One region of the Streptomyces anthophorae genome, then DNA from elsewhere that is predicted to be linked to it. Evidence: riboswitches for the same ligand, from Rfam matches in the RefSeq annotation. Region 1 holds a riboswitch; each other region holds the start of a gene.

Region 1 (4,844 bases):
GACCGCCGCGTCGTCCAGGATCTCCTCGATGCGCAGGAGCTGGTTGTACTTGGCGACGCGCTCCGAGCGGGCCGGGGCGCCGGTCTTGATCTGGCCGCAGTTCGTGGCGACGGCGAGGTCCGCGATCGTCACGTCCTCGGTCTCACCGGAGCGGTGCGACATCATGCACTTGAACCCGTTGCGCTGGGCGAGCTCGACGGCGTCCAGGGTCTCGGTCAGCGAACCGATCTGGTTCACCTTCACGAGCAGGGCGTTCGCCGAGTTCTCCTCGATGCCGCGGGCGAGGCGCTCCGGGTTGGTGACGAAGAGGTCGTCGCCGACGAGCTGGACCTTGTCGCCCAGCTTCTCGGTGATGACGTTCCAGCCGGCCCAGTCGTCCTCGTACAGCGGGTCCTCGATGGAGACGAGCGGGTACGCGGAGACGAGCTCCTCGTAGTACTCCGTCATCTCGGCGGCGGAGCGCTCCTTGCCCTCGAACTGGTACTTGCCGTCCTTGTAGAACTCGGAGGCGGCGACGTCGAGGGCGAGGGCGATCTGCTGGCCGGGGACGTAACCGGCTTCCTTGATGGCCTCGAGGATCAGGTCGAGGGCCTCACGGTTCGAGCCCAGGTTCGGGGCGAAGCCGCCCTCGTCGCCCAGGCCGGTGGCCAGGCCCTTGCTCTTCAGGACCTTCTTCAGCGTGTGGTAGACCTCGGCGCCCCAGCGCAGGGCCTCGGAGAAGGACTCCGCGCCGATCGGGGCGATCATGAACTCCTGGATGTCGACGTTGGAGTCGGCGTGCGACCCACCGTTCAGGATGTTCATCATCGGCACCGGGAGAAGGTGCGCGTTCGGACCGCCGAGGTAGCGGAAGAGCGGCAGGTCGGACGCCTCGGAAGCGGCGTGCGCGACGGCGAGCGAGACGCCGAGGATGGCGTTGGCGCCGAGCGAGCCCTTGTTGTCGGTGGCGTCCAGGTCGAACATCGCCTGGTCGATCAGGCGCTGCTCGGTGGCGTCGTACCCGACGAGCTCCGGGCCGATCTGCTCGATGACGGCGAGGACGGCCTTCTCGACGCCCTTGCCCTGGTAACGGTTCGGGTCACCGTCGCGGAGTTCGATGGCCTCGAAGGCACCGGTGGAGGCACCCGACGGGACGGCCGCGCGGCCGGTGCTCCCGTCGTCGAGGCCGACCTCGACCTCGACCGTGGGGTTGCCTCGGGAGTCCAGGATTTCCCGGGCTACGACGACGTCGATGGACGGCACGAGCATCTCCTTCTGGGATGTGACGCAGGCTATGCGGGCGGCTGCATGGATACGTGGTCCCGCACCCCTGAGCGTAACCGGCTCGCGGGCATCGGCCATCCGAACGCCCGTCTCGTGGACAACGCCCACAGCGAAATGTTCCTTAACGGAACAAAAACAGCGACCCCCGGCCCGGCTGAGCGGGACGGAGGTCGCCGAAGTGAGCGGCCCGTGGGGACGGGGTGCGGCGGGGCTCGGCGTCCGCCGATGCCGAGCCCGTGCCTGATGGCCTGGGAGGGCCTGGGGCCCTGTGCGGACCGGTGGTCCTGTGCGGACCGGACGTCTTAGCTGAGGTGCAGCTGCTGACCCGGGTAGATCAGGTCGGCGTCCTTGACGATGTCCTTGTTCTTCTCGAACAGCTGCTGCCAGGACGTGCCGTGCGCCTCGGCGATCTTGCTGAGGGTGTCGCCGGACTCGACCTTGTACTCGCCGTCGCCCTTCTCGACCTTCTTGCCGGTCGGGGTGGTGACGGTGTCCTGCTTCGGGGCGGCCTGCTTGGGAGCCTCCTGCTTCGGGGCCTCCTGCTGCGGCTGCTGACGCTGCTCGGAACGGTCGGCGCGCTGCTGGGTCTCCTGCTTCGGAGCCTGCTGCGCGGACGAGTCGTCGCCGCCACCCTCGTTCGGGGTGGAGGACAGGCCCGAGCCGCAGTTCGGCCAGGCACCGCTGCCCTGGGAGGCGAGAACCTTCTCGCCGACGGCTATCTGCTGCGCCTTGGACGCCTGGTCGGCGGTGGAGGCGTACTGGTCGCCGCCGTAGGCGGACCAGGTGGAGGACGAGAACTGGAGACCGCCGTAGAAACCGTTGCCGGTGTTGGTGGACCAGTTGCCACCGGACTCGCACTGCGCGACCTGGTCCCACTCGGAGGTGGTGGCGGCGGAGGCGGAGGTCGCACCCATCAGCGGCACGGCGACGGCGGCAGCGGCGACGCCGCCGAGCGTGGCGACGCGGACGGCCTTGGACGGGCGGCGGTGCTTGTTCTTGCCGGAAAACAGCATGGAGATCTCTCCTCACCGACGCCTGCGAGGTGAGCTGTCGGGTTCGGGCCAGTGAGTGCCCGGCAGACGCATCCTTGTGCGCTGCTTAACCCCAAGCCCGTCCGGTCTCCCGGAAGGGCGCTTACCTGGGTCCCCCGCTCCTGCCTACGGCGCTTACGCGACGACTGTTCCCGTACGGACGTTGGCAGGATTCGGCGTGACATCCGTCGGGGCCCGCTGAAGCGAGCGGTCACGAACGTAAGCGGTCGATCCGCCCGATTTCAAAGTCGATCAGGGGCTTTGAGACCCATGTCTCACTCGATCGACACCGGACAAAGCCCCCTCAACCGGCCGGAACCCCAGCTACCTTTTGTCCGATCCGTCCCCAAGATCCAGGCTCTGACCAGGAAGGATGAGGTCTGGGTCGGTACCGACCGTCTCCTTGTTCCGCTCGTAGAGCGCGTCCCAGCCGCCGTGCACGTCCTGGGCCTTCGCGATGTCCCAGAGGTTGTCGCCGGCGTGCACCTCGTACGTGCCTCCGTCGCGCTTGTCGTCGCGCGAGGCGTGCCGTCCCTCTCCCCCACGGGAGCCGGAACCGTCGTCGTCGGCGCGGTCGCCGCGGTGGCGGCCGGACGTGGCGTCGCCCGAGGCCTCACCGGAGGGCGGGGCGGACGGCGAGGCCGTCTCGGCGGGGGCGTCGTCAGAAGGCGCGTGGGACTTGTCACTTGAGGGGGTCGGGGAGTCCTCGGCCTTGCTACCGGAGGTATCCCCCGACACGTGGGAGTCGTCGGCCTCGTCGTGACCCTTGTCTCCCGAATCGGCCGCATCAGCCCCATCGGCCGCATCGGCCGATGCGGTCGGATCGGTCGAATCCGTGGAGCCCGCCTTGCCCGCGTCCTCGTCCGACGCGCTGTCGGCGTCGGTGTCGGACGACCCGGAGGGCTGCGCCGACGGCGACGCGGACACGCCCGGGTCGACGTCCGCCGATCCGTCCTCCTTGGTGAGGTCCGAGGTGAGCGAGCACATCGGCCAGGCACTCGGCCCCTTGTCGTCGAGAACCTTCTCGGCGACGGCTATCTGCTGCGAGCGGCTGGCCTGGTCGGCGCGCGGGGCGTAGTCGAGCCCCCCGAACTCCTCCCATCTCTCCTGCGTGAACTGGAGGCCGCCGTAGTAGCCGTTACCGGCGTCCAGGCTCCACTGGCCGCCGCTCTCGCACTCGGCGAGCTTGTCCCACGCCTGCGTGGTCGCGGCACTCGCGCCGCTCGCGGCGAACAGCGGGATCGCGATGGCGCTGCCGGTGACTCCGGCGGCGACGACGAGAGCAGGTGCCTGACGGGGGCGACGGTGACGACCGTTCCCGGAGAGCATGCGTTTGCCTTTCGCGAGACTGATGCTGCTACGCGCGACGGGTGGTGCAAGTGGTGCGAGTTGTGCATGTGTCGCGATGATCCGTGAACGTAGCGGCACTCGAACGCCTGTCACAAGTCGATGCAGCGTAGATCACGTGAAAGTCACATTGTTGACGGGCCGTCAGTTCCGACCGGATTCTGACGCGGGGTGAACTCCACCGGGAGCGTGCGCAGTCCGCGCATGATGAGCCCGCCGCGCCACCGCAAATCGGTCGGTTCCACCGCAAGTCGCAGGTCCGGAAGGCGGGTCAGGAGCGTGCCGAGGGCGGCCTGTCCCTCCAGGCGGGCGAGCGGAGCGCCGAGGCAGTAGTGGATGCCGTGCCCGTAGCCGAGGTGCTGGTTGTCGCGGCGGGAGAGGTCGAGGGTGTCGGGCTCGCTGAAGCGCGCCGGGTCGCGGTCGGCGGCGGCGAGCACGACGAGGACCGGGTCTCCGGCGCCGATCTCCTGGCCGCCGATGGTGAGCGGCTCCCGGGCGAACCGCCAGGTGGCCATCTCCACCGGCCCGTCGAAGCGCAGCAGTTCCTCGATCCCGGTCTCCAGCAGGCCCGTCTCCCCCGCCGCGATCGACTCCTGAAGCCGCTCCCTCTGGTCGGGGTGGGTGAGCAGGGCGTACGTGCCGTTGCCGATCAGGTTCACGGTCGTCTCGAAGCCGGCGAAGAGCAGCACGAAGCACATGGCCGCCACCTCGTTCTCCGTGAGGTGTTCGCCGTGGTCGGAGGCGCGGATCAGTTCGGAGATCAGGTCGTCGGTGAGGTCGCCGCGCTTGCGGTGGATCAGCTCCACCAGGTACGCGCGGATCCGCTTCACCGCCCGCCCCACCCCGCCGCGCGGGCCGCCGCCGTGGCGGATCATCATGCCCGCCCACTCGCGGAAGTCCTCCTGGTCCTCGCGGGGGACGCCGAGGAGGTCGCAGATGGCGTAGATGGGGAGGGGGAAGGCGAAGTCGTGGATGAGGTCGGCCTCGCCCTTGCCCTCGAAGGCGGCGATGAGGTCGTCCGTCAACTGCTGGACGCGCGGAGCGAATTCGGCGACCCGGCGCGGGGTGAACGCCTTCGAGACGAGGCGGCGCAGACGGGTGTGGTCCGGCGGGTCGATGTTGAGGAGGTGGGTCGTCAGCTCGGCCTTGCGCTCGCCCGGGATGCCCGTCTTGCCCTTGGCGTGGCTCGGCTCGTCGTGGTGG
Region 2 (4,844 bases), 2.7 Mb from region 1:
ACGAGGAAGGCGACCTCCGCCTCGTCGGCGGGGGCGGTCGCCGGCATGCCGTGCGCGTTGATCCGGTCGTAGCGCACCGTGGCGATGAACTCGCCGCCGATCGTGACCGCGAGGCCGACCCGGTCCACGTAGTCGTGGTGGGTGAAGCGGTGCACGTCCTTGGCGGACAGCCGGGGGTAGGGCGCGAAGAAGCGGTAGTACTTCGACTCGTCCGAGACCTGCTCGTAGAAGCTGGTCAGGTGCTCGGCGTCGGCGGTGGTGATGGGCCTGATCCGCGCGGTGCCGCCGTCGCGCAGCACGATGTCGGCCTCCCAGTGGGCGGGGTACGCATGCTGGTCCGACGGGGTCTCCATGCCGCAAGCGTAGGGCCGGGCACCGACATATGACGGTCGACCGTACGGGTCGCGGCCGACGCGTACGGAAGGCACCCTATGGAGGACCGAAGGACCGTGCCGGTGAGGACCTGGGTCCGCGTCACGCACGCCTCCCGGTATGGAACACTGGTCTAGACAACCGTGAGACACCTGAAGGGCAGCATCACATGGCTGAGCGCCGCGTCAACGTCGGCTGGGCCGAGGGCCTCCACGCCCGCCCCGCTTCCATCTTCGTCCGCGCTGCCACGGCGGCCGGCGTTCCCGTGACGATCGCCAAGGCCGACGGCAACCCCGTCAACGCCGCCTCCATGCTGGCCGTGCTCGGCCTGGGCGCGCAGGGCGGCGAGGAGATCGTGCTGGCCTCCGACGCCGAAGGTGCGGACGCCGCGCTCGACCGTCTGGCGAAGCTGGTCGCCGAGGGGCTCGAGGAGCTTCCCGAGACCGTCTGAGACAAAGACGAAAAGCAGTACGTCTGAGCCGCGTGCCCCTCTTCGGGGCGCGCGGCTTTTTCGTTCACCATTGCGGCGCTGAATCGCGGCGCGAATGGGGCGACGAAGAACAGGCTGGAGCGGGCAGAAATAGGCAGCGGAAATTGCGCCGCACCTCGTTCAACCCATTCTTCGAATAGCGCACTTCTTTGTATACGGCGGTGTTGTTAAACCTGACGCCCCACCGTGTTGACTGCATGTTGCGAAGTCCTCACACGCTCGCCCGCGCGGGGGACGCGCAGCCTGTGGGCCGCCGTCGCGCGCTCCGCGTGCAGGGCGGCCAGGGCGCGCGCACGCTCCGCGTCGCCGCGCGCCACGGCATCGACGATGGCGCCGTGCTCGGCCCAGGACTCGGCCGGCCGGGCGGGGCTCTCCACGGCGTACATCCAGGCGATCTTGTGGCGGAGCTGGGTGAGCAGGGTGATCAGCCCTGGGCTGCCGGAGGCCTGCACGAGCGTCTCGTGGAACCAGTTGCCGAGGGAGCGCAGATCCTCGCTCTGCCCCTGCCTGGAGCGCTCCTGGCCCAGCCTGACCAGGCCACGCAGGACCTTGAGGTGGGCCTCGGTGCGGCGCTGCGCGGCGCGGGCGGCCCCCATGGGTTCGAGCAGCATGCGGATCTCCAGGAGGTCGGCCGCCTCCCGCTCGGTGGGTTCGGCCACGCACGCGCCCGCGTGCCTGCGCGTGACGACGAACCCCTCCGCCTCCAGGGTGCGCAGCGCCTCCCTGACGGGCACGCGCGAGACCCCGTAGCGACGCGCGAGCAGTTCCTCGGTGAGCCTGCCGCCGCGCTCGTAGACGCCGGCGACGATGTCGTCGCGGATCGCTGTGCATACCGACTGCGCGGGAATGCGCATGACTCGACCTCCGCCTCAACGCCCGCGTTACGCGGTCGATTGACGCCCGGTCAAGCACGAATGACGCGCGGCCGGAACGTTTACCCGAAGACTCTATTCCACCGGAGTTGAATTTCCGACGCGGGAAGTGAATCCGGGGATATTTTTTGGACAGTGCGGACCCGCGCACGCGAAAGCCCCGGCTCGGCGAGCCGGGGCTTTCGTGGAGTGTGGCGACGGATCAGACGTTCACACCGTGCTGGCGCAGGTACGCGACGGGGTCGATGTCCGAGCCGTAGTCGGGGCCGGTGCGGGCCTCGAAGTGGAGGTGCGGGCCCGTGGTGTTGCCGGTGGCCCCGGAGAGGCCGATCTGCTGGCCGGGGGTGACGTCCTGGCCGACGGAGACGCCGATGGAGGACATGTGACCGTACTGGGTGTACGTGCCGTCCTTCATCTTGATCACGACGTTGTTGCCGTACGCCCCGCCCCAGCCGGCCTCGACGACGGTTCCCATGCCGACCGCGTGCACCGAAGTGCCGCTGGAGGCGTGGAAGTCGATGCCGGTGTGGCTGCCGGAGGACCACAGGCCACTGCCGGCCTGGTAGGCGGTGGAGACGTACGAGCCGGCGATCGGCGACACGAAGCTGTTCAGGCGCTTGCGCTCGGCCTCACGGGCGGCGCGCTCCTTGGCCTCGCGCTCCTTCTCGGCCTTCTCCGCGGCACGCTTCTTGGCCTCCGCCTCGGCCTTGCGCTTGGCCTCCTCGGCCTTCTTCTTGGCCTCGGCCTCGGCCTTCGCCTTGGCGGCGGCCTTCTGCTGCGCGGTGGCCTGCGCGTCGATCTGCTCGGCCAGGGAGTCGCCGATGGCGACGGCCTGCGTGAGGCCGTCGTGCGGGGCTGTCGCGGTGTCGGCGGCGAGGGCGGGGGCGGCGAGACCGCCCACCACGCCCGTCGTGGTGATGGCGGCGACGCCCGCGACCTGAGCGGTGGTACGCGTCAGGCGGCTGGGACGGCGGTGCTTCCCGGTGGCACGGGTGAACCCCATGAAGTGGCTGGTCCTTTCCTTCCTTCTCGCCTACCGGGTTAGCTGACGGGTTCGGAGCAGGAAGGTCTCCTACAGGCCCCCTCCCCTCGCGGGAAGAGCGCCCGATTCACCCCAGGGACTTCGGTGGGTCCCCGGCTCCCCTGGCTCGCACCACGGGGACTCGGCGATGACTGTCCGGTGTCGCGGGCGCGACGTACGTCTGGCGGACAGCCGGAGGGAACGCTAAGCGGGGCGTCTTTGGATCGACAAACAGAACCCCGCTTTTGTAGTGCACGCCACAGGGCAGAGAGGCAACCTCTACATCAATTCGGACATTTGTGATCGTGTAGTGATTGAAGATGATCGTGACGGACGCCACGAAGCCCCGGCCGCCGATACCGGCGCCGGGGCTTCGTGAGTGTTCCTCGGGAAGCGGACTCAGCCCGCGACCACCGTGACTTCGCCGATGCCGAGCGCCTTGACCGGCTCCTCGATCTGCGCGGCGTCGCCCACCAGGATCGTCACCAGACGGTCCGCGGGGAACGCGCTCACGACCGCGGCGGTGGCCTCCACGGTGCCCGTGGCGGCCAGCTGGCGGTACACCTGCGCCTGGAAGTCGTCCGGCAGATGCTGCTCGACCTGGTCGGCGAGGGTGCTCGCGACGGCCGCCGCGGTCTCGAACTTCAGCGGGGCCACGCCCACCAAGTTCTGTACGGCGGTGTCCCGTTCGGCGTCCGTCAGTCCTCCGGCCGCCAGCGTGCGCAGCACCTTCCACAGGTCGTCGAGCGCGGGACCGGTGTTCGGCGTGTCCACCGAGCCGCTGATGGCGAGCATCGCCGCACCGCTGCCGTCGGGCGCGGAGCGCAGCACCTGGGCGAAGGAACGCACCCCGTAGGTGTAGCCCTTCTCCTCGCGCAGGACGCGGTCCAGGCGCGAGGTGAGGGTGCCGCCCAGGCAGTACGTGCCGAGGACCTGAGCAGGCCACACACGGTCGTGCTTGTCCGGTCCGATCCGGCCGATCAGCAACTGCGTCTGCACGGCTCCCGGGCGGTCCACGATGACCACACGGCCGGTGTCGTCGGCGACGACCGGCGGCACGGGGCGCGGCTCGGCGGTGTCGCCCGTCCAGGCACCGAGCGTGTCGGCGAGGAGCGCGTCGAGGTCGATGCCCGTCAGGTCGCCCACGACGACGGCCGTGGCGGTGGCGGGGCGCACGTGGCGGTCGTAGAAGGCGCGCACGGCCGCCGCGTCGATGGCCGAGACGGTCTCCTCGGTGCCCTGGCGCGGGCGCGACACGCGCGCGTCGGCCGGGAAGAGCTGCTTGGAGAGCTCCTTGGCGGCGCGCCGGGCCGGGTTGGCGCTCTCGTGCGGGATCTCGTCCAGGCGGTTGCGGACGAGGCGCTCGATCTCGCTGTCGTCGAAGGCGGGGGCGCGCAGGGCGTCGGCCAGGAGGGCGAGGCCCTTGGAGAGGCGCGAGGCCGGCACTTCGAGGGAGGCACGGACACCGGGGTGGTCGGCGTGCGCGTCCATCGTGGCGCCGCAGCGCTCCAGCTCGGCGGCGAACTCCTCGGCGGAGTGCTTGTCGGTGCCCTCGTTGAAGGCCCGCGCCATGATGGTCGAGACGCCGTCGAGCCCCTTCGGTTCGGCGTCCAGCGGCGCGTCCAGGTGCACCTCGACGGCGATGACCTGCTGGCCGGGCCGGTGGCAGCGCAGCACCGTCAGGCCGTTGGGCAGCGCGCCGCGCTCCGGGGCCGGGAACGCCCACGGCTTGGGCTCGCCCGCCTGCGGCCGGGGGTGGAAGTCCATGTTCGCGAGCTGCTCGGTCACTGGCCCGCCTCCTCGGTGATCTCGGCGGTCTCGGTGTCGGCGGGCGCGGTCGGCTCGTACACGAGGGACGCGCGGTTGTCGGGACGCAGGCGCGCCTTGGCGATCTCCTGGACCTCCTCGGCGGTCACGTCCAGGACGCGCCCCACGGCGGTCAGGGCGAGCTGCGGGTCGCCGAACAGGACGGCGTACCGGCACAGCTCGTCGGCGCGCCCCGAGACCGTGCCCAGGCGGTCCAGCCACTCGCGCTCCAACTGGGCCTGGGCCCGCTCCATTTCCTCGGGGCTCGGGCCCTCCTCGGCGA
Region 3 (4,844 bases), 1.5 Mb from region 1:
CATTTCGTCGATCGGGGCCACCCGGACCGGGGCGCTCGGGTTCGGGGCGTGGATCATTTTGCCGCCGCCGATGTAGAGGCCCACGTGGCTGATCGAGGAGTAGAAGAAGACCAGGTCGCCCGGCTGGAGTTGGGACTTCGGGATGCGCCGGCCCGCGTCGATCTGGGAGTACGTCGTGCGGGGGATCGAGACTCCGGCCGCCTTGTACGCGGCCTGCGTCAGGCCCGAGCAGTCGAAGGCGGAGGGCCCTGTGGCGCCCCATACGTAGGGGCTGCCGAGCGCGCCGTACGCGAAGGAGATCGCGGCCTTGGCGCGGGAGTTGGGGGCCTGGGAGAGGTCGGCGCGTTCCGTCGAGCGTGAGGCGTGGCCGCTCTGGGCGGCGGCGGGGGTGCGCTCTTCGGGGGTGAGGCGGTCGAGGAGGCGGCGGGCCTCCGAGAGTTTTCGCTTCACCTTCTTCTTGTTGTCCGCCAGCTCGGCCTTCTTGGCGCGCAGTTCGGAGAGCGTGCCGTCCGCGTCGCCGCGCAGCTGGTCGATCTCGCGGAGTTCGCCCCGTACCCGGGTGACGGCGGCGGCCTGCCGCGCGCCGACGCGCTCCGTGAGGGAGGCCTTGTCGAGGTAGGCGTCGGGGGAGGAGGAGAGGAGCAGCTGGACCGAGGGGTCCACGCCGCCCGTGCGGTACTGGGAGGCCGCGACCGAACCCAGCTTCTCGCGCTCGGAGTTGAGGGACTCGGTGCGCCGGGACGCCTCGTCCTGGAGGGCGTCCACCTTCTTCCGCGCGCCGTCCGCCTCCTCCTTCGCGCCGTTGTACTTCTGGGTGGCGACCTCCGCCTCCTGGTACAGCCTGTCCACCTTGGCCTTCACCTGGGCGGGGCTGAGCTCGGGCTCCGCGTGCGCCGCCCCGCCGTCGAGGGCGGTGATGCCGGCCGCGGAGGCGAGGGCGAGGGTGGCCGCGGTGCGGGCCCTGCCGCCGCTGAGCGGACGCGGTCGGGGCTTGCGGTGGGCTGCCGGCACAAGGTCCTCCTCTGGGGTCCTTCCGAAACGCACGGACCCCGGTCGCGCGTCCGGCGGCGGCCCGCACAGGGGGAGCGGGCCGCCGCCGGACCTTTCTCGGCGGTGGTGTCCGACTGCCGCCCCTGGCCCGGGCGGCGGTGGGGAGCCGGTCACCTGAGGAAGGACGCTAAACCTCTGCGTAACGGGTTGGTGCCGGATTGTTCGCAACTGGTCTGTTTGTTACGGATGGTGTCGGAGAGTGATAACGGAGTGGCAAAGGGGCGCCCGTAGTGGCCCATGGGCGTCCGGTTAGGCTCCGAACCATGGACGTACTCATCCACCTCTTCGTCGGCCTGCACATCATCGGCATCGCCTCGCTGCTCGGCGGCTTCCTCACGCAGATGTCGGCGATGAAGGAGGGCGCGGCCCGCTTCAACAAGGCGATGCTGCACGGCGCCCTGACCATGCTGGTGACCGGCGTCGCCCTGGTCGGCCTCAACCAGGCCGACGGCAGCGCCGTGAACAACATCAAGATCGGTGTGAAGCTCGCGCTCCTGATCGTGATCCTCGGCATCGTCTACGTGAAGCGGGACGACGAGGAGGGGGCGAAGGCGGAGAAGGGCCTGTTCATCGCCGTCGGCGCGCTCACCGTCGCCAACATCTTCATCGCGGTGCTCTGGACCTGAGCGACCGCGCAGGCCGCACACGTGGAAGGGCCCGGCAGGGGACGTACCTGCCGGGCCCTTCCGCGTACGTACGTCAGGCCGGCCGCACCACGCTGTGGATCGAGGACGTGCCGTCGTAGTAGATCGACTCCTCGCGCACGACCGCGCCCGGCTTCGGCGCGTGCACCATCATGCCGCCGCCCATGTACATGCCCACGTGGCTGATGTCGTCATAGAAGAACACCAGGTCACCGGGTTGGATGTCGGAGAGCGGCACCGTCTTGCCGATCTCGACCTGGTCCCAGGTCGTCCGCGGCAGCGAGATCCCGGCGGACTTCCACGCCGCCTGCGTCAGGCCCGAGCAGTCGTACGAGTCCGGCCCCGTGGCGCCCCACACGTACGGCTTGCCCTCCTGCGCCTTGGCGAACGCGAGCGCCTGCGCGGCCTTCGTGGCGTACGAGGCGTCCGACGAGCCGGAGGAGGACCCCGAGGAGCCGGAAGAGGAACCGGAGGACGAGCCGGACGACTGCTCCCGCTCCTTCGCCGCCTCGGCCGCCTTCCGCTTCGCCGCCTCCGCGGCCCTCTGCTTCTCGGCCAGCTCCGCCGCCTTCTTGCGGGCGGCCTCCTCCTTGGCCTTCTCGATCGCCGCGAGCCGCGCCTTCTCCTCGGCGGTCAGCTTGGACAGCAGCTCCCGCGCGTCGGAGAGCTTCGTCTGCACGGTCTCCTTCGTCGACCTCAGCTCGGTCTGCGACTCGGTGAGGTCCTGGAGGCTCGACTGCGCCTCGGTGCGCTTCTTCGCGGTCTCGCGCGTCTGCTTCTGATAGTCGTCGATCGACTTCTTCTGCTCGTCGGTCAGCCGGCTCATCAGCTGGCGCTGCGAGAAGTAGTCCTCCGGGTCGTCCGCGAGGAACATGGTCGCGGTGTCGCTCACGCTGCCCGAGCGGTACTGCTCGGCGGCGTATCTGCCGAGCTTCTGGCGGGCCGTGTTCATCTCCTCGGTGCGCTGCGCGACATCGTCGAGGAGCTTGTCCACCTGCTGCTTCTTGGCGTCGGTCCGTTCCTTCGCCCCGTTGTACTTCTGGGTGGCGACCTCGGCCTGCCGGTAGAGGGTGTCGACCTTCTTCTGCACCTCTTCGAGGCGCGGCTTGGACGACGGCTGCGTCGGCGCGGCCTGCGCCGTCTGGGAGAGCAGTGCCACGGAGGTGAGGGCGGCGGTGGTGATACCGATCGCGGGGGTCGTGCGAAGGCCGCCGGTCATCCGGGAACGGCTGCGGGGCTTGCGGTGCGACGCCAAGGCAGGCGACTCCTTCCGTCGTCCGCCTACCGGGTTAGCTGTCGGGTTCGGGCGTGGAAGGCTGCCCTACGGTCGGCTGACCGATTCACCCCAAGGTCGGTTGGGTCCCCGGTTCCCTGCCTTACGGCGTACGGGACTCGGCGGGGGCTGCCCGCTCGCCGCGACATTCGCGGACGGGGGGACGGACTGCCCGGCTGCACCGTAGCCAACTCGTGTGGCTGCTGTGAAGGTTGATGTTCGATATGCCCGATACATTTTCGTGATCTGCCCTCTGGCGGGGCCTCGGGGTTCCGGGCGGGGCCTTGGAGTTCCGAAGGCAGCCACGGGTTGTCAGTGGGGCGGCCTAGACTCGTAGAGCGATGAGCAGCCTCTTTGACGACAGCTTCCTGACCGGCCTCCAGAAGGGTGCGGAGGAACCCCCGCCGCCGCCCCCGGACCCCGAGTACGACGACGGGGCCCCGGAGCCGATGCCGGACGACCTGTTCGGCGGGAACCCCGGCATGCCCGTGGACAGGGACACGCACTACCGGGACGGCGCCCCGCGCCCGGTCCTCGACCCGGCCTCCCTCCTGGAGGGGTTGAACGAGAACCAGCGCGCGGCCGTGGTGCACGGCGGCTCCCCCCTGCTCATCGTCGCCGGCGCCGGATCCGGCAAGACCCGCGTCCTCACGCACCGCATCGCCTACCTGCTCGCCCAGCGCGGCGTGCACCCCGGCCAGATCCTCGCGATCACGTTCACGAACAAGGCCGCGGGCGAGATGAAGGAGCGCGTCGAGGATCTGGTGGGCCCGCGCGCCAACGCGATGTGGGTCTCCACGTTCCACAGCGCCTGCGTCCGCATCCTGCGCCGGGAGAGCAAGAAGCTGGGCTTCACGTCCTCCTTCTCGATCTACGACGCCGCCGACAGCAAGCGGCTCATGGCGCTCGTCTGCCGCGACCTGGACCTCGACCCGAAGAAGTTCCCGCCGAAGTCCTTCAGCGCCAAGATCAGCAACCTCAAGAACGAGCTGATCGACGAGGAGGACTTCGCGGCGACCGCGGCCGACGGCTTCGAGAAGACCCTCGCCCAGGCCTACGCGATGTACCAGGCCCGCCTCCGCGAGGCGAACGCGCTGGACTTCGACGACCTGATCATGACGACGGTGAACCTGCTGCGCGCGTTCCCTGACGTCGCCGAGCACTACCGCCGCCGCTTCCGCCATGTCCTCGTCGACGAGTACCAGGACACGAACCACGCGCAGTACGCGCTGGTCAGGGAACTGGTCGGCCCCACCGATGGCGAGGGCGCCGACCCGGCCGAGCTGTGCGTCGTGGGTGACGCGGACCAGTCGATCTACGCGTTCCGCGGCGCCACGATCCGCAACATCCTTCAGTTCGAAGAGGACTACACGAACGCGACGACGATCATGCTGGAGCAGAACTACCGCTCCACGCAGACGATCCTCAGCGCGGCGAACGCGGTGATCGAGCGCAACGAGTCGCGCCGCCCCAAGAACCTGTGGACGAACGAGGGCCCCGGCGCCCAGATCACGGGCTATGTCGCGGACACCGAGCACGACGAGGCGCAGTTCATCGCCGACGAGATCGACCGGCTCACGGACGCGGGCGACGCGCTCGCGGGTGACGTCGCGGTCTTCTACCGGACGAACGCGCAGTCCCGTGTCTTCGAAGAGATCTTCATCAGGACCGGCCTGCCCTACAAGGTCGTCGGCGGCGTCCGCTTCTACGAGCGCAAGGAGGTCAGGGACGTCCTGGCCTACCTGCGGGTGCTCTCCAACCCCGAGGACTCGGTGCCGCTGCGCCGCATCCTCAACGTCCCCAAGCGCGGCATCGGCGACCGCGCCGAAGCGATGATCGACGCGCTCTCCCAGCGCGAGAAGATCTCCTTCCCGCAG
Region 4 (4,844 bases), 3.6 Mb from region 1:
GTCGGCCGTCGGTCCGCTGCCCTGCCCGCCGGTCAGTCGAGCAGGCGCTCGCGCAGCCGCTCGCGCGTGGCGGCGGAGACCTTCAGGCCCTCTTCGAGGTAGCGGTCCGTGCTGCCCCACTCCTCGTCGATGGTCTCGAGGCCGGCGTTCAGGTACTCGATGCGGGCGTCGAAGAGCGGGCTGAGCAGCTCCATGACCTCGGGGGAGTAGGCGTCCTTCGCGGTGGCGGTGCGGCGCACGTTGTAGCGGCGGTGCTTCTCGTTCGACTTGAGGTAGTCCGCCTCGATGGCCTCGCGCTCCACGCCCACCGCGAGCAGCGTCACCGCGATCGACAGGCCCGCGCGGTCCTTGCCGGCCGCGCAGTGCATCAGCGCGGGGAGGCTGTCCTCGGCGAGGGAGTGCAGCACGCGGCTGTGCTCGGCGGTGCGCTCCTTGATCATGGTCCGGTAGGACTCGACGAGGCGGTTCGCCGCGCGGCCCTCGGAGAGGATCTGGCGCAGCTGCTCGATGTCGCCGTCGCGGACCATGGCCCAGAATTCGGCGCCGTCGGCCGGGTCGTTGAGCGGCAGGTTCAGATTGCGCACGCCGGGCAGCTCGACGTCCGCGCCCTCCAGCCGCTGGTCCGCGGCGTTGCGGAAGTCGAAGACCGTGTGCAGGCCGAGGGAGGAGAGGAAGGCCGAGTCCTCGGCCGTGGCGTGGGCCAGGTGACCGCTGCGGAACAGCACGCCCTGGCGCACGCGCCGGCCGTCCACGGTGGGCAGGCCGCCCACGTCTCGGAAGTTGCGCACTCCGGTCAGCTCGGGCTCGGTGGACGGTGCGTGCTGCGTCACAGGGGCTCCTCCCAATCGGTGCACCGGCGTTGGGTCGCCGGCGGGCGCGCTCCTGACGATACGACATCGGTTCCACAGGCAACCATCTGTCCGATTCACTCCGTTCTGTGCCAACTGTGCATGAATCGAAGGGGCTTGTAGGCGTGTGCGTGACCGGCCTCATGTTCGTGACGCTGTGTGGCGGGCGGCCCCGATTGCCTCCCCAGTAATCCCCGAAGGTATGGCGTTGGTAAAGCGGGGAATGTCGACGCAGGGTTACGCAGGGCGGCCTGTGAAACCCAAGGAATTGCCGCCGCAGGAGAATTCGGCAGTTGTCGCCACCATTGCGGTTCGCCTACGGTCACCAATCAATCCGGTCGGAACGCCTAGTCCTGCCGCCGCCCGGATTCCTTTCGACTACCCGTCACGGCAGGAGCGGGGGACCCACACGCAAGACGCCGCGTAGGGGGATTTCCCGAAGCGGCTTGGGGTGAAGCCGTGCCCGTACTCCGGGTGCGGCCGGGCATCTCCAGCCCGAACCCGACAGCTCACCTCGTAGGCGACGGAGAGGAAATTCAGCATGCCCGCAAAGGGAAAGCACCGCCTTTCGACCTCCCGCCGCATCGCCCGTGTCGCCGCCGTCGCCTCCGCCGGTGGAGTCGCCGTGGCGCTGCCGCTGATGGGCGCCACCGGCGCGCAGGCCGCGACGTCCGGCCCTGCCGCCGACGCCACGACGTACACCGTCAAGGCCGGTGACACGCTCTCGAAGATCGCCAAGGCGCAGGACGTCGACGGCGGCTGGAAGAAGCTGTACGAGGACAACAAGGACGCCGTCGGCCCCAACGCCGACCACCTCAAGATCGGCGTCGAGCTGAACCTCGGCGGCGCGGCCCAGGGCGGCTCCGCGGGCGAGGCCACCGCCACGCAGACGAGCGCCAAGACCACCGCCTCCGGCGACTACGTGGCGCCGGTCGACGGCGCCAAGGGGCACGGCTACGGCAACTCCGGCTCCATGTGGTCCAGCGGCAGCCACACCGGCGCCGACTACTCGATCCCGACCGGCACCTCCGTGAAGTCGATCGCCGACGGCACCGTCGTGTCGACCGGCTCGGGCGGCGCCTACGGCAACGAGGTCGTCATCGAGCACGCCGACGGCCACTTCTCCCAGTACGGCCACCTGTCCTCGATCGGTGTCGCCCAGGGCGACACCGTGACGGCCGGCCAGGAGATCGCCAAGTCCGGCGCGACGGGCAACGTCACCGGACCGCACCTGCACTTCGAGATCCGCACCACCGCGGACTACGGCTCGGACATCGACCCGATCGCCTACCTGAGCGAGCACGGCGTGGACGCCTGAGACCGTTCGTAGCGGACGCGACGACCCGCTCTCTTCGGCGCCCGGGGATCTTCCCCGGGCGCCGAAGTGCGTTCGCGCACTTATTCCCCAGGTGGCGAGTGGGCTATCTCACCACGCGTCAACCCCTGGCTACGGTCGCGTAGGTCACATCCGAGGGTGAAAGATGTGTGGTCGTGGCAAACGAATCGAGAGCACTCACGGACTCACTCAACGGCACGATCCGGTCCTACGCGGCCGTGGGCGACAGTTTCACCGAAGGGGTCGGCGACCCCGGCCCCGACGGAAAGTTCGCCGGCTGGGCCGACCGGCTCGCCGTCCTCCTGGACGACCGTGTCCCCGAGGACACCTTCAAGTACGCGAACCTGGCGGTGCGCGGCAAGCTCATCGACCAGATCGTCGCGGACCAGGTCCCCAAGGCGATCGAGCTCGCCCCCGACCTGGTGACCCTGGTCGCCGGTGGCAACGACATCATCCGCCCCGGCACCGACCCGGACGACGTGGCCGAACGCTTCGAGAAGGCCGTCGCCAGGCTCGCCGACGCGGCGGGCACCGTCATGGTGGCCACCGGGTTCGACACCCGTGACGTGGCCGTGCTCAAGCACCTGCGCGGCAAGATCGCCACGTACAACATGCATGTGCGGGCCATCGCCGACCGGTACGGCTGCCCGGTGCTCGACCTGTGGTCGCTGAAGTCCGTCCAGGACCGCAGGGCCTGGGACGACGACCGCCTCCACCTGTCGCCCGAGGGGCACACCCGGGTGGCGCTGCGCGCCGCCCAGGCGCTCGGCGTCGAGGTGCCGGCCGACCCCGAGCAGGCGTGGCCGCTGCTGCCGCCGCGCGGCACGTTCGAGGTGCGGCGCGACGACATCCACTGGGCGCGGGAGTTCCTGGTGCCGTGGATCGGGCGCCGGCTGCGCGGCGAGTCCTCCGGCGACCGGGTGCAGGCCAAGGGCTTCGTGGACCCGCACGCGGTGAAGGCGCACCTGGAGGCGGCGTCCTGACGCACTGACCTCGGCGGTACGGCGGCGCTGACGGGTTTCCGTCAGCGCCCCGCCCCCGTCAACTCCGCGCGCTCGAGCCCCAGTTCGCGGGCGAGCGCCTCGTCCACCCACTCCTGCATGCGGGCCCGCGACACCGCGGCCGACCTGCCCTCGTACGCGGTCACCTGCACGGCGAGCCCGTCGAGCAGGGCCGTGATCCGCAGCGCCGCCCCCATCGGGTCCGCGCAGGCGAACTCGCCCGCCGCCACGCCCTCGGCCACCACCTCCGCGAGCGCCGCCTTCCACTGCCGGTCGAGGTCCCGCGTGACCTCCCGCAGTGCGGGCTCGCGCAGCGCCGCCGCCCAGCCCTCGATCCACAGCCGCCACCCCTTGGCCTGCCCCGTCGGCGCGTACCAGCGCACCGCGGCGCGCAGCCGCTTCAGGGCGGTCGTGCGGCGGCCGAGCAGCTTGCGCAGATGGGCCAGGTCGCTCTCGGAGGCGTGCGCGAACGCGGCCGCGACGAGCTTCTCCTTCGTCGAGAAGTGGTACAGCACCAGCGCGTTGCTCACGCCGAGCGCCGATGCCACGTCGGCGATGCGCACGGCGGCGACCCCGCGCGCCTCGATCTGCTCGATGGCGGCCGTCAGCAGCTCTTCACGCCGCTCGGCCACGCTCAACCGGACTCTGGTCACGTGGCAAGCCTAGTTGTTCTTGTGTGCGGACTTGTTGCGTGCAGGACTCTTGACGCCCCGGCGTCGCACAGGTCACAGTCACGTCACGTTCCACTACTGACTGTCCGTTCAGTCAATAAGTCGGTTGGACGGGGGTAGGCGCGGCCCCAGCAGGAACCCAAGAGCTGTCCGTGCCGTCCTCGTTCTGTTCTCGCCAGGAGCAATCGTGACCCAAGCGCCATCCCTCTCGCCGACCCCGCCCGCCGGGGACGAGCCCGACCTCTCCGAAGGCTGGGGCGAGCAGCGCTCACGGCTGCGCAAGGATCTGCGCCGGCTGGACGTGCTGTTCTTCCTCATCTGCACGCTCGTCGGCCTGGACACCATCGGCTCCGTCGCGGCCCAGGGCCCGCAGGGTCTGACCTGGATGGTCATCCTCGCCGTCGTCTTCTTCCTCCCCTACGGCCTGCTCGTGGCCGAACTCGGATCCGCCTTCCCCGTGCAGGGCGGCCCGTACGTGTGGACGCGCCTGGCCTTCGGCCGGCTCGTCGCGGGCGTCAACCAGCTCCTGTACTGGATATCCAATCCGGTCTGGGTCGGCGGCAGCCTGTGCATCATCGCGCTGACCACCTGGGAGGAGTTCTTCACGCCGCTGCCGGGCGTGTGGAAGTACGTCGCCGGATTCGTGTTCATCTGGGGCGGCGCGCTCGCCGTGGTGCAGTCCGTGCGCATCGGCAAGTGGGTGCCCATCGCGGGCGCCGTCGCGCGCGTCGTGCTGCTCGGCTTCTTCCTCGTGTCCGTCGTCGTCTACGCCGCCGAACATGGCGTGCACGCCCTGCCTGCGGGCGAATTCACGCCTACGTATGCGGGCTTCGTGGCGCTCGTCCCGGTGCTCATCTTCAACTACGTGGGCTTCGAACTGCCCAGCTCCGCCGCCGAGGAGATGAAGAACCCGCGCCGCGACATCCCCCTGTCGATCCTGCGCTCAGGACTCGCCGCCGTGCTCCTCTACGGAGGCCCCATCCTCGGC

Evidence for each region. Region 1 has a riboswitch for cyclic di-AMP ahead of ACNYS0_RS24415 (transglycosylase family protein). Riboswitches for the same ligand answer to the same signal wherever they lie in the genome.
Region 2: it holds a riboswitch for cyclic di-AMP, as region 1 does, so the genes downstream of both, ACNYS0_RS11790 (M23 family metallopeptidase) here and ACNYS0_RS24415 (transglycosylase family protein) in region 1, are expected to answer to the same signal.
Region 3: it holds a riboswitch for cyclic di-AMP, as region 1 does, so the genes downstream of both, ACNYS0_RS16900 (C40 family peptidase) here and ACNYS0_RS24415 (transglycosylase family protein) in region 1, are expected to answer to the same signal.
Region 4: it holds a riboswitch for cyclic di-AMP, as region 1 does, so the genes downstream of both, ACNYS0_RS08040 (M23 family metallopeptidase) here and ACNYS0_RS24415 (transglycosylase family protein) in region 1, are expected to answer to the same signal.

Annotation. Positions count from the first base shown of each region.
Region 1 covers NZ_JBLWQQ010000001.1:5,342,652-5,347,495, reverse strand. The annotation lists gene eno (phosphopyruvate hydratase) at 1-1,242, opposite strand, end outside; gene ACNYS0_RS24415 (transglycosylase family protein) at 1,566-2,276, opposite strand; cyclic di-AMP (ydaO/yuaA leader) riboswitch at 2,281-2,438, opposite strand; gene ACNYS0_RS24410 (transglycosylase family protein) at 2,619-3,623, opposite strand; gene ACNYS0_RS24405 (cytochrome P450 family protein) at 3,767-4,844, opposite strand, start outside.
Region 2 covers NZ_JBLWQQ010000001.1:2,642,606-2,647,449, forward strand. The annotation lists gene ACNYS0_RS11775 (bifunctional acetate--CoA ligase family protein/GNAT family N-acetyltransferase) at 1-353, opposite strand, end outside; gene ACNYS0_RS11780 (HPr family phosphocarrier protein) at 542-823, shown strand; gene ACNYS0_RS11785 (GntR family transcriptional regulator) at 1,030-1,716, opposite strand; gene ACNYS0_RS11790 (M23 family metallopeptidase) at 1,937-2,737, opposite strand; cyclic di-AMP (ydaO/yuaA leader) riboswitch at 2,751-2,913, opposite strand; gene ACNYS0_RS11795 (M16 family metallopeptidase) at 3,155-4,522, opposite strand; gene ACNYS0_RS11800 (M16 family metallopeptidase) at 4,540-4,844, opposite strand, start outside.
Region 3 covers NZ_JBLWQQ010000001.1:3,794,842-3,799,685, reverse strand. The annotation lists gene ACNYS0_RS16910 (C40 family peptidase) at 1-1,011, opposite strand, end outside; gene ACNYS0_RS16905 (hypothetical protein) at 1,314-1,676, shown strand; gene ACNYS0_RS16900 (C40 family peptidase) at 1,750-2,949, opposite strand; cyclic di-AMP (ydaO/yuaA leader) riboswitch at 2,958-3,102, opposite strand; gene pcrA (DNA helicase PcrA) at 3,309-4,844, shown strand, end outside.
Region 4 covers NZ_JBLWQQ010000001.1:1,770,262-1,775,105, reverse strand. The annotation lists gene ACNYS0_RS08045 (tyrosine-protein phosphatase) at 33-830, opposite strand; cyclic di-AMP (ydaO/yuaA leader) riboswitch at 1,199-1,386, shown strand; gene ACNYS0_RS08040 (M23 family metallopeptidase) at 1,390-2,166, shown strand; gene ACNYS0_RS08035 (SGNH/GDSL hydrolase family protein) at 2,385-3,167, shown strand; gene ACNYS0_RS08030 (TetR/AcrR family transcriptional regulator) at 3,209-3,838, opposite strand; gene ACNYS0_RS08025 (APC family permease) at 4,044-4,844, shown strand, end outside.